2 linked regions of the Spiractinospora alimapuensis genome follow. The protein of the gene in region 1 interacts with the protein of each later gene in a pairwise test. Links are inferred from orthologs where the notes say so. Each region holds a gene or a part of one and is shown on either strand. Other genes may lie near its edges.

Evidence for each region.
Region 2: the proteins of J4H86_RS00830 (region 1) and J4H86_RS10620 interact in binary tests that used the Escherichia coli proteins (3 or more experiments, as listed by UniProt). The link is inferred for Spiractinospora alimapuensis from one-to-one orthologs.

Annotation. Positions count from the first base shown.
Region 1 is NZ_CP072467.1:187,089-192,363, forward strand. What follows is about bases 743-3,624. They hold J4H86_RS00830 (ABC-F family ATP-binding cassette domain-containing protein), read left to right. Parts: upstream 743-1,326; coding sequence 1,327-2,922; downstream 2,923-3,624. Other genes in these bases: J4H86_RS00825 (AI-2E family transporter), read left to right, coding at 743-1,211; J4H86_RS00840 (enoyl-CoA hydratase/isomerase family protein), read left to right, coding at 3,491-3,624. Also shown: more of J4H86_RS00825, read left to right, coding at 1-742; more of J4H86_RS00840, read left to right, coding at 3,625-4,279; J4H86_RS00845 (DEAD/DEAH box helicase), read left to right, coding at 4,474-5,275. UniProt on the Escherichia coli protein: Genetic data indicate it may be involved in ribosome assembly or function.
Region 2 is NZ_CP072467.1:2,336,291-2,342,881, forward strand. The notes cover bases 763-4,960. They hold J4H86_RS10620 (multifunctional oxoglutarate decarboxylase/oxoglutarate dehydrogenase thiamine pyrophosphate-binding subunit/dihydrolipoyllysine-residue succinyltransferase subunit), read left to right. Parts: upstream 763-1,121; coding sequence 1,122-4,760; downstream 4,761-4,960. Other genes in these bases: J4H86_RS10625 (DUF6104 family protein), read left to right, coding at 4,767-4,943. In the rest of the region: J4H86_RS10615 (BlaI/MecI/CopY family transcriptional regulator), read right to left, coding at 135-515; J4H86_RS10630 (DUF4097 family beta strand repeat-containing protein), read left to right, coding at 5,129-5,986; J4H86_RS10635 (PadR family transcriptional regulator), read left to right, coding at 5,986-6,591. UniProt on the Escherichia coli protein: E1 component of the 2-oxoglutarate dehydrogenase (OGDH) complex which catalyzes the decarboxylation of 2-oxoglutarate, the first step in the conversion of 2-oxoglutarate to succinyl-CoA and CO(2).

The sequences.
Region 1 (5,275 bases):
AGCCCCCGGAAGAGGACGACCTGCTCAAGCGGGCGAGCGACACCGCGTGGCGGCTGCTCATCGTGGGCGCGGTGGGAGCCATCATCCTGTGGGGGCTGACCTACATCAGCACCGCCGTCATCCCGGTCGTTCTGGCCGTGTTCCTGACCGCGCTGATGCAGCCGATGGCGACCGCGCTGCGCGCGCGGGGCATGGGCCGCGGCCCCTCGACCGCGATCACGTTCCTCGGTTCGCTCGTCCTGTTCGGTCTGGTCGTCTACTTCATCGTCGACCGGGCGGTGGCCGGCGCGGGCGACCTTGTCGACCCGGTCAGCGAGTTCCTCACCGAGGTGCAGAGCTGGTTGCGGGGGCTGGGGCTCGACGCCGAGCTCGTCAACAACTTCCTCAACGAGGCACAGAACGAGGTACAGAACTTCGTCCAGAACAACCTCCAGGAGAACGCGCGCGTCCTCGCCGAGGGTTTCTGGACCGGCACCGTCGCCGTGGGCCAGGTCCTGTTCGCCATCGTGCTGCTGATGGTGTTGACCATCTACTTCCTGCACTCAGGTGACCACCTGATGAAGTGGATCGGATCGCTGTTCCCCGGCCACACCCGACGCGTGCTCTTCTCCTCCAGCAAGGTCGCCTACGAGGTGATGGGCCGCTACGTCCGGGGCGTGGCCCTGGTCGGTCTCTTCGACGCCATCGGGATCGGGCTGTTGCTGGTGGTGCTGTCCTTCTTCGGTCAGTTGCCCTTCAACCTCGCCCTGCCCCTGATCGTGCTGACCTTCATCGGCGCGTTCCTTCCCGTGATCGGGGCGTTCGCCACCGGTGCCCTCGCCACCATCGTCGTGTTGGTCACGAGCGGCCAACTGTGGATCGGGCTGCTGACACTCGCCTGGGTGATCTTCATCCAGCAGTTGGAGAGCAACCTCTTCGCCCCGCGCGTCTACGGGCGCGCCCTGGACCTTCCCTCCGCGGTCGTCCTGCTGGGAATCACGGTCGGTGCGATCGTGGGCAACCTCGTGGGCATGTTCCTGGCCACGCCGATCGTCGCCGTGGCCGCCGCGTTGCTGCGCAACCGGCCCGGAGCCCGAGCCGAGGAGCACGCGTCCGACACTGGGGCCCGGTCGCCGGAGACGGAACCGGTGGGGGAGACCGCGTCGACGACCAGGGGCAAGCCGGAGTCCCCGCGGGCCGAGGGAGGATCGTCGCCGACCACGGGCGGCTGACGACGATCGGTCACCGGGGACGGGAACAGTAAACAGCTTGGGCGGTGTTGAGGCTACGGGTACGCTGAAACACCGTCACCGCGCACACCCCTTTCTCGATTGAGGCTGTCTCACCATGCTCTCCGCCACTGACCTGGAACTTCGTGTGGGCGCCCGGCTGCTGCTGGAGCCCACCAGCTTCAGCCTCGGCTCCGGGGAGCGGGTCGGCCTGGTCGGGCGCAACGGTGCCGGCAAGACGACCCTGATGAAGGTCCTCGCCGGCGAGGGCGCCGCCACCGCGGGCACCGCCGTGGCTCGCGGCAGCGTGGGCTACCTGCCGCAGGATCCGCGCACCGGCGACCTGGAGATCCTGGCGATGGACCGTGTCCTCTCCGCGCGCGGTATCGACGACGTTCGCCGCCGGATGCGCAAGGCCGAGAGCGAGATGGAGAGCGAGGACCCCGCGATCCGGGACCGCGGGGTGCGCAACTACGCGAAGTACGAGGAGCGGCTGCACGTCCTGGGCGGATACTCCGCCGAGGCCGAGGCCGCGACCATCACCGCGAACCTGGGGCTGGAGAACCGCATCCTGGCCCAACCGCTGTCGACGCTGTCGGGCGGTCAGCGGCGCCGCGTGGAGCTGGCGAGGATCCTGTTCTCCCGCGCCGACACCCTGCTGCTCGACGAACCGACCAACCACCTTGACGGGGACTCGATCACCTGGCTGCGCACGTTCCTTCGCTCGCACCAGGGCGGTCTGATCGTCATCAGCCACGATGTCGACCTCGTGGAGCACGTAGTGAACAAGGTCTTCTATCTCGACGCCAACCGCTCCGTGATCGACGTCTACAACATGGGGTGGAAGGCGTATCTGGAACAGCGGGACGCCGACGAGCGGCGCCGCCGCCGTGAGCGCGCCAACGCGGAGAAACAAGCCTCCGTGTTGAAGGAACAGGCGGAACGTTTCGGCGCCAAGGCCACCAAGGCGCGGGCCGCGAAACAGATGCAGCGTCGAGCGGAGAAGCTCCTGGACGGTGCCGGCCAGGAACGGGCCCAGGACCAGGTGGCCCGACTGCGGCTGCCGGCTCCGGCACCGTGTGGCCGGGTGCCGCTCACCGCCAACGGCCTGACCAAGAACTACGGGTCTCTGGAGGTGTTCGCCGGGGTCGACCTGGCGATCGACCGCGGCGCCCGCGTGGTGGTGCTCGGTCTCAACGGAGCCGGGAAGACCACGCTGCTGCGGTTGCTCTCCGGCGTGGAGACGCCGGAGGCCGGAGAGGTCGTCCCCGGACACGGGCTCAAGTTGGGCTACTACGCCCAGGAGCACGAGACCCTGGACGAGGAGTCCACGGTGCTGGGCAACATGATGAGTTCGGCACCCGACCTACCCGAGGTCGAGGCTCGGCGCACCCTGGGCTCTTTCCTCTTCACCGGGGACGACGTGCACAAGCCCGCCTCGGTGCTGTCCGGTGGAGAGAAGACACGGTTGGCGTTGGCGGCGCTCGTGGTCTCCAGCGCCAACGTGTTGCTGCTGGACGAGCCCACCAACAACCTCGACCCAGCGAGCCGGGAGGAGATCCTGGCCGCCCTACGGGAGTACGAGGGCGCGATCGTCCTGGTGACGCACGAGGGTGCCGTCGAGGCGTTGCGGCCGGAGCGAGTCATCATGCTCCCGGACGGGACCGAGGACTACTGGAGTCCGGACCTCGCCGAGCTCATCACCCTCGCCTGAGTCCCGCCCCTTCTCGTCGCGCCGATCCGGCTACGTCGGGTATTTGCGTCTAAACCAGGCATTTTGGTGCATCTGGGTGTCGAACGTTATTTCGGTCCGTAATCCGTTCGGGCCGAAATAGCCCTCCGTATTCGGATCGCGCGGATTTTCGCGGCGACGGGTGGCGACCTCCTCTCCGATGTCTGATCATGGGCTGTGTTCTGGCGCAAATACCGAGGAGGTACTCGTGATCGAGACCTTGGCAAAGGGCACACGAGTGACGGGAAGTGAACGCTCCCAGCTCGCGACCGAGCTGCGGCGGCGGTATGACGAGGGAGAGAGCATACGTTCCCTCGCCGCGGCGACGGGCCGTTCCTACGGCTTCATTCACCGCATCCTGATCGAGTCAGGGGGCCAACCTGCGCGGTCGCGGGGGCGCGACCCGTCGCTCGATCGACTAGGTCGTTCGCGGCCCCGCGAGGGGCCGCACCGTGGTGGGTGTCAGCAGAGGTCCCCTCGACCGACGCCCACCACGTTCGTTCCCAGGAGGGCTCGCCGCGTGACCGCGCACGGTGTAGGGTCCGTGGCCATGGATTTCGACCTCGAATCAGCCGGACTCCGACTCCACGTCGACGACGCGGCCGCCCGTGTCACGCTCGACCGGCCCGAGCGTCGTAACGCCATGACCCCCCGCATGTGGCGGGCATTGGCCCATATCGGCCACACCCTTCCGCCCACTGTCCGAATTGTTGTGTTTGAAGGCGCGGGAAAGAGCTTCTCCACCGGACTCGACCTCTCCGTCCTGGAGGGGGCGGACGAGGACGGGAGGGAACTGGTCGCCGCCGCGAGCGCGGACACTCCCGAGAACCGCGCCCGGTTGGACGCCATGATCGCCGGATTCCAGGAGGGTTTCACGTGGTTGCGCCGCCCGGACATCGTGTCCATCGCGGCGGTCCACGGGCACGCCCTCGGGGCCGGGTTCCAGTTGGCGTTGTCGTGTGACATTCGCGTCCTCGCCGAGGACGCCACGATGTCCATGCGTGAAGCCGCGCTGGGGCTCGTCCCCGACCTGACGGGTACCAAGCCACTCGTGGAGCGCGTGGGGTTGTCGCGTGCCATCGAGCTATGCCTGACGGCGCGCAACGTCGGCGCGCGTGAGGCGGAGCGGCTCGGACTGGCGGAGATCGTGGTGGACGGCCCTGATCTGGCCGGCACCGTCGACGACCTCGTGGCCGCGCTGCTGGCCACTCCCGCGCCGGCCGCGTCGGCGACCAAGCGGCTCCTGATGGACGCCGCTGGGAACACCCTGTCGCGACAGTCGGAGGCGGAACGGTTGGCTCAGGTTCACCGGTTGCTCGCCCTGTTCGCCAACGAGTGAAGTACCCTGTTCGAGGCGGCTGACCAGTTTTGCGCGCATTCGGCGCCTCTAGCCGTCGGACATCGCCGGCCCCCCGCGGGCCCGATGCGGTGTAGCCACGGCGCGTTCTCGTCAGGCCCCTTCACGTGCGCCGCACGGCCGCGAGTCTCTCTTCGAACGCCGCCGGCACGGACACGAGGAAGGGTCGACGTCACTTGACGCAATCATCACGCACGGGGTTCGGAGCACTCGGTCTCCCCGACCGGCTGGTCGACCGGCTGGCCGACAACGGCGTCACCGAACCCTTCCCCATCCAGGCGAGCACCATTCCAGACGTGTTGGCCGGGCGGGACGTGTTGGGTCGAGGGCGAACCGGATCGGGGAAGACACTCGCGTTCGGGCTGCCTCTCCTCGCGCGCCTCTCCGCGGACGGCGCGCGGCGGCCGCGTCCGGGACGTCCGCGCGCGCTCATCCTCGTCCCCACCCGGGAACTGGCACACCAGGTTCGCGACGCTTTGATCCCCTACGCGCGCGTCGTGGGGTTGTGGGTCGCCGACGTGGTCGGCGGAGCTCCCTACGTACGTCAGATCAACGAGCTGCGGCGCGGGGTCGACGTCCTGGTGGCGACCCCGGGCCGTCTCAGCGACCTCATCTCCCAACGCGCGTGCTCGCTCACGGACGTGACCACCTCCGTGCTGGACGAGGCGGACCAGATGTGCGACATGGGGTTCCTGCCCCAGGTCAGTGAGTTGATCGGGCAGATTCCCTCGGGCCGGCAGACCCTACTGTTCTCCGCCACCCTCGACGGCGACGTCGACACCCTGGTCGCTCGCTACCTCAGCGATCCGGTCGAGCACGCGGTGGACCCGGCCGTCTCCCGGGTCGCCACCATGGAACACCACATGCTGAAGGTGCTGCCACGCGACAAGAACACCCTGATCGACCAGATCGCTTCCCGTGAGGGCCGCACCCTGTTGTTCGCCCGGAGCCGGCACCGCGCCGACGCCATCGCCGAGG
Region 2 (6,591 bases), 2.1 Mb from region 1 along the record:
CACGAGCATAGGTGGACGGGTGTCGCGGCTCACGACGCGGGCGAGGGAGTGTGGACCGATCCCCGCTCACCGCCGGGTCCACTCACCCGGGGCAACCACCCCGGTGGCCGACGCCACCGACGTCGAGGGCGGCACTAAGGGGTCGCCCGTCGCGGACGCGGGAGGCCGTGCAGGGCTCGGCTGATGAGGCGTCGCTGTTCCTCGGAACACCGCTCGATGAACCGCGTCATCGCGGTGCTGGGGTCGTCGCTTCCGTCCAGGACCTCCAGCATGAGCCGCGCCGTGTGGTCGCCGCGGTCCTCCTGTGGCCAGTACCGCCAGGCCCGTCCCGACTTCTCCCGGTGCAGCATCCCCTTGTGGAACAGGATGTTGGTGACCGTCATCACCGTCGTGTAGGCGACCTCGCGGTCGTAGAACATGCTCGCGCGGATGTCCCGAACAATGAGCGGTTGCTCGGCACGCCACAGCGCGTCCATGATCGCGAACTCGAGTTCGCCGAATCCCTGCTGAACCACTCCGTGTCCACCTCCGCGGCGCCATCGTAGGAAGGCGGCATCGACTGCGAGGAATTTCACCGACATGCGTACCGTTTGGCGTCGCACACACCCGAATCAGCGGCCTGGGGCACCTGTGGCCGTGGTTTCGTCGGCCCCGTGGCCGGGAGGGGCCACCGATACGGCGCCCGCGCACCGACCGCGTCACCGCGCGTGGACCGGTGCGCGCGGCCGCCCGACACCCCGGCCGTCGGCACGAACTCCGACGTTCTCACTGGTGAAGGCTAGTTCGCCCCCCAGGACGACTTCTGCGGGGCCCGGCACTGGGTCCGGCCGGCGGAACCCCCGTGCCCCGCCCGCCGGACCCAGCCGTCCTGCCGGGCCCCGCACATTCACTGCGACGCGGCGAAACCCCCCACGGTTCCCGTTCTCCGCGAAGAACATCGGGGTGAACGAGCGGAGAGTCACCACCCCAGGCTGGGCACACTCGTGACAAAACTCGGTAACCTGTGGCCGGGAGACCGTCCACCGGTTCCACCGGCCAATGTCGCGTCACGGTGGCGTGGGGTGCGGCCGTCTCCGCAACCATCAGCAGCACGCGAGCACCGGAAGTGGGCGATCACCGCCGTGTCGTCTGAGTCGTCGCAACCCCCCACGGATTTTGGACCGAATGAGTGGCTGGTCGAGGAGCTGTACCGCAGGTACCTCGACGATCCGAACTCAGTAGATAAGGCCTGGTGGAACTTCTTCGCCGACTACAAGTCGAGCAGCGCCACCGGGGCGTCGTCGGCCAGCGCCGCCACGACTCCCGCGGCACCTCGGGCCGCGGCGGGCTCGTCGAGTCGCCCCAAGGCCGAGGCCACAGAGCAGGAGGCCGGGGAGCAGGACGACCTGCTCGCCGTCACCACCGAACGCATGCGCGGCACACCCGCCCGCACCGCGACGAACATGGAGGCCAGTCTCGGCCTGCCCATGGCCACCAGTGTTCGCTCGCTGCCGGTGAAGCTGCTGTTCGACAACCGCATCGTCATCAACAACCACCTCAAGCGGGCGCGCGGCGGGAAGATCTCCTTCACGCACATCATCGGTTACGCGATGGTGAAGGCGCTGAGCACCGTACCGGCGATGAACTCCGCCTACGCCGAGGTGGACGGTAAGCCGGGGCTGGCCACGCCCAAGCACGTCAACCTGGGCCTCGCCATCGACATCCCCAAGTCCGACGGCACCCGTCAGCTCCTCGTGCCCAACATCAAGGGCGCGGAGGCGCTGGACTTCAAGGAGTTCTGGACCGCCTACGAGGAGGTCGTGCGCAAGGCCCGCGCCGGCAAGCTCGCGGTCTCCGACTTCCAGGGCACCACGATCAGCCTCACCAACCCTGGTGGCATCGGTACGGTGCACTCGATTCCCCGGTTCATGCAGGGGCAGGGCGCGATCCTCGGTGTGGGCTCGATGGAGTACCCGGCCGAGTTCCAGGGCGCCGCCCCGGAGACCCTGAACCAACTGGCCGTCAGCAAGATCATGACGCTGACCTCCACCTACGACCACCGGATCATCCAAGGTGCGCAGTCGGGTGAGTTCCTGCGGCGTATCCACCAGCTCCTGCTGGGCGAGGACGGTTTCTACGACGAGATCTTCCGCTCCCTGCGCCTGCCCTACGAGCCGGTGCGCTGGGTCCAGGACATCTCCATCAACCGCGACACCGAGTTGGACAAGGCGAGCCGGGTCCAGGAGCTGATCCACGCCTACCGGGTCCGGGGCCACCTCATGGCCGACACCGACCCGCTGGAGTACAAGCAGCGCCGTCACCCGGACCTCGACGTCCTGGAACACGGACTCACCCTGTGGGACCTGGAGCGCGAGTTCCCCACGGGTGGATTCGGCGGCAAGCCCGTCATGCGGCTGCGCGACATCCTGGGTGTCCTCCGCGACACCTACTGCCGCACCGTGGGCATCGAGTACATGCACATCCAGAGCCCGGAGGAGCGGGAGTGGATCCAGGAGCGCATCGAGCGCCGTGGCCACGACACCGTCTCCCGGGACGAGCAGCTCCACATCCTGCGCCGCCTCAACAGCGCCGAGGCCTTCGAGACGTTCCTGCAGACCAAGTACGTCGGGCAGAAGCGCTTCTCGTTGGAGGGCGGAGAGTCCCTGATCCCCCTGTTGGACGGGGTGATCTCCGAGGCCGCCCGCAGCTCCCTGGACGAGGTCGTCATGGGGATGGCCCACCGGGGCCGCCTCAACGTGCTGGCCAACATCTGCGGCAAGTCCTACGCGCAGATCTTCGGTGAGTTCGAGGGCAACATCGACCCGCGCAGTTCGCACGGGTCGGGTGACGTCAAGTACCACCTGGGCACCGACGGCGTGTTCGAGACCCCGACCGGGGAGAAGATCAACGTCACGCTCGCTGCCAACCCCAGCCACCTCGAGGCCGTGAACCCCGTGGCCGAGGGCATCGCCCGCGCCAAGCAGGACCTGTTGGACAAGGGCCAGCACGGCTTCACCGTGCTGCCGGTCCTGATCCACGGCGACGCGGCGTTCGCGGGCCAGGGCGTGGTCGCCGAGACCCTCAACCTGTCCCAGCTTCGCGGCTACCGCACCGGCGGCACCGTGCACGTGATCGTGAACAACCAGGTCGGCTACACCACCTCGCCCGAGGACAGCCGGTCCAGCGTGTACTCCACCGACGTCGCGCGCATGGTGCAGGCCCCGATCTTCCACGTGAACGGCGACGACCCCGAGGCCGTGGTGCGCGTCGCGCACCTGGCGTTCGAGTACCGCCAGGCGTTCAACAAGGACGTCGTCATCGACATGGTGTGCTACCGGCGTCGGGGCCACAACGAGGGGGACAACCCCGCGTTCACCCAGCCGCTGATGTACGACGTGATCGACGCGAAGCGTTCCACGCGCAAGCTCTACACCGAGGCCCTGATCGGCCGCGGCGACATCACCTTCGACGAGGCCGAGCAGGCGCTGCGGGACTACCAGGACCAGCTCGAGCGGGCCTTCGTGGAAACCCGGGAGGCGTCGGACCATCCGGCGCAGTCCGGCGCCGTCGTCCGTCCGGAGACCTTCGACGAGGGCCGGATCGACCACGCCGACGCGCCGACCGCGATCTCCGGCGAGGTCCTCAAGCGGGTCGTCGACACCCAGCTCAACCTGCCCGAGGGATTCTCCACCCACCCACGGCTCGCACCGCAACTCCAGCGGCGCGCGCAGATGGTCACCGACGACGCCATCGACTGGGCCACCGGAGAGATGCTGGCGCTGGGCTCGTTGCTGATCGACGGGCACCCGGTGCGGCTGGTGGGTCAGGACACCCGCCGTGGCACCTTCGGCCAGCGCCACGCGGTGCTGGTGGACCGCAAGACCGGCGCCACGCACACCCCGCTGAAGGCCTTCGACCAGGGCACGTCGAAGTTCTACGTGCACGACTCGCTGCTCAGCGAGTACGCCGCGCTGGGCTTCGAGTACGGCTACTCGGTCGTGCGCCCCAACGCGCTCGTCGCCTGGGAGGCCCAGTTCGGCGACTTCGTCAACGGCGCGCAGACCATCCTGGACGAGTTCCTCTCCTCCGGTGAGCAGAAGTGGGGCCAGCGTTCCAGTGTGGTGCTGCTGCTGCCGCACGGCTACGAGGGCCAGGGGCCGGACCACTCTTCCGCACGGATCGAGCGGTTCCTGCAGATGTGCGCGCAGGACAACATGACGGTGGCGCTGCCGAGCACGCCGGCGAACTACTTCCACCTGCTGCGGTGGCAGGTCCGTTCGTCGCTCAGCCGTCCGATGGTGGTGGCCACGCCCAAGTCGATGCTGCGCCTGAAGGCCGCGACGTCGCCGGCGTCGGACTTCACTTCCGGGGCGTTCCAGCCGGTCATCCCGGACACTGGGGACCTGCAGGCCGACGACGTCCGGCGTGTGGTGCTGTGCTCCGGCAAGATCTACTACGAGCTGGAGGCGGCGCGGAAGGCCACCGGCGATCTCAGCACCGCCCTGGTCCGGGTCGAGCGCCTCTACCCGTTGCCGATCTCGGAGATCCGGGAGCAGCTCAACCGCTACCCCAACGCCGGCGAGGTGCTGTGGGTGCAGGAGGAGCCGGCGAACATGGGGCCGTGGCCGTTCGTGGCGCTGACCTTCGCCGAGCAGCTTGACCGGCCGTTCGCCCACGTGTCCCGTCCGGCGAGCTCCGCTCCCGCGGCGGGGTCGGCCAAGCGGCACGAGAACGAGCAGCGGGCGCTGATCGACACGGTCTTCCCGCCCGCGGATAGCTGAGGCGCCGTGTACTACACCGACCGGGGGATCGAGGAGCTGGAGCAACGCCGGGGCGAGGAGGAAGTGACCCTTGCCTGGCTCGCTGACCAGCTACGCATCTTCACCGACATCCATCCGGAGCACGAGACCGCGGTGGAACGGCTGGCGACCTGGTTGGCCCGACCGGATGACGAAGACGAGTGAGTGAGACGGGGGCGCGGGAGACCGCGCCCCCGTCTTTTTTGCACCCCGGCCCACTGGCTCGCGCTCGCTGGCATGCTCTAGTGGTTTGAGGCCGTTCGCGCCCCAGCGCTCAGGTTCACGACATATCTTGACTTTTGTCAGACACGATATATCGTCGAATCACAGCGAACGTGAAGGGGTGTGCGATGGCACGGTGGAGCATCGAGGACTCGATGACCCGCACGCTCGACGGAATCGTCGCGCTACACGTGCGGATCGTGGGTGGGCGGGTCAACATCCTCCCCACCCAGGACTTGGTCAGCTTCGAGGTGAGCGAGGTCTCGGGTCCCCCGATCCTGGCCACGCATGAGGCGGGAATTCTGACCCTCACCTACGAGGACTTGACCCGTAACGGCATTTTCGACCGCATCCGGGACACCAAGCTCGGCGCCTACCGCCGACTGGGACGCCGTGCGGCGACCCTGTACCTTCGGGTTCCACCCGACTGCCCGGTGGAGGTCGCCACGGTGTCGGGTGACGTCGTGGCGGCGGGGCTCACCGCACGCACCGCGATCCGCAGCGCGTCGGGGAACGTGACCCTGGACGACATGGCGGGGTCGGTCGACGTGAACACGGCCTCCGGCAACCTCGACATCCGAGACATGGCCGGAAACCTGAAGTTCAACAGCGTGAGCGGGGATCTCGCCATCGCCGGCGGCAACCTGTCCGACCTGTCGGCGAAGACCGGGTCCGGGCAGCTTCTCGGCGATGTCGACGTGCGTTCCGCGGGTCGGGTCCGACTCGCCTCGGTGTCCGGCGACATCGCCCTCCGGGTTCCGGGTGACACCTCCGCGAGCGTCGACCTGCGTACCGCTACCGGCAAGCTGAACACCGAGTTCACGTTGGAGAACCGGGACAAGAGGGCCTACCGCCGGATGGGCGGCAACGTGGGCAGCGGAGTCGATCCGGCGTCGGTGACCACGACGACGGTGTCGGGCTCCGTGGACCTGCTGCGCCGCGCACCCGACGCGCCTGCCGCGATCCCCAGGGGAAGTGAGGAGTAATGGCGAACATCTTCGGCCATGGGCGGCTGCGGCTCTACCTGCTGAAACTACTCGACGAGAGCCCGCGTCACGGGTACGAGATCATCTCGCTGCTGCGGGACCGGTTCCTTGGCGTCTACTCACCCTCGCCCGGCACGATCTACCCTCGCCTCGCTCGCTTGGAGGAGGAAGGGCTGGTCACGCACGAGGAGGTCAACGGTCGTAAGGTCTATCGCCTCACCGATGCCGGCCGCGAGGAGCTCAACCGACGAACCGAGGACATCAGCGCGTTGGAGAACGACCTGATCGACTCCGCCCACGAGATCGCCCGCGCCGTGAAGCGCGACGTACGCGACACGATCACCACGCTGCGGGAGGAGCTCAAGGGCGCCGCGAACGAGGCTCGCCAACGCGCGAACCGCGGCGAGCGGCGCGGAAGCGAACGCGAGGAGACGCCGACCGACGAGAACGAGGACGTGTGGGGACGCGCCGCCTCGGAGGAGTCGGAACGGGAAAGCACTCGCGGGGCGTGGTGGAGTCGCGAGTGGGAGAAGGTCTCCCGCGGCTTCGGCTCCTGGGGCTCGACTGAGTGGGGGTCCAAGCCGGAGTTCGACCGGGCGATGAAC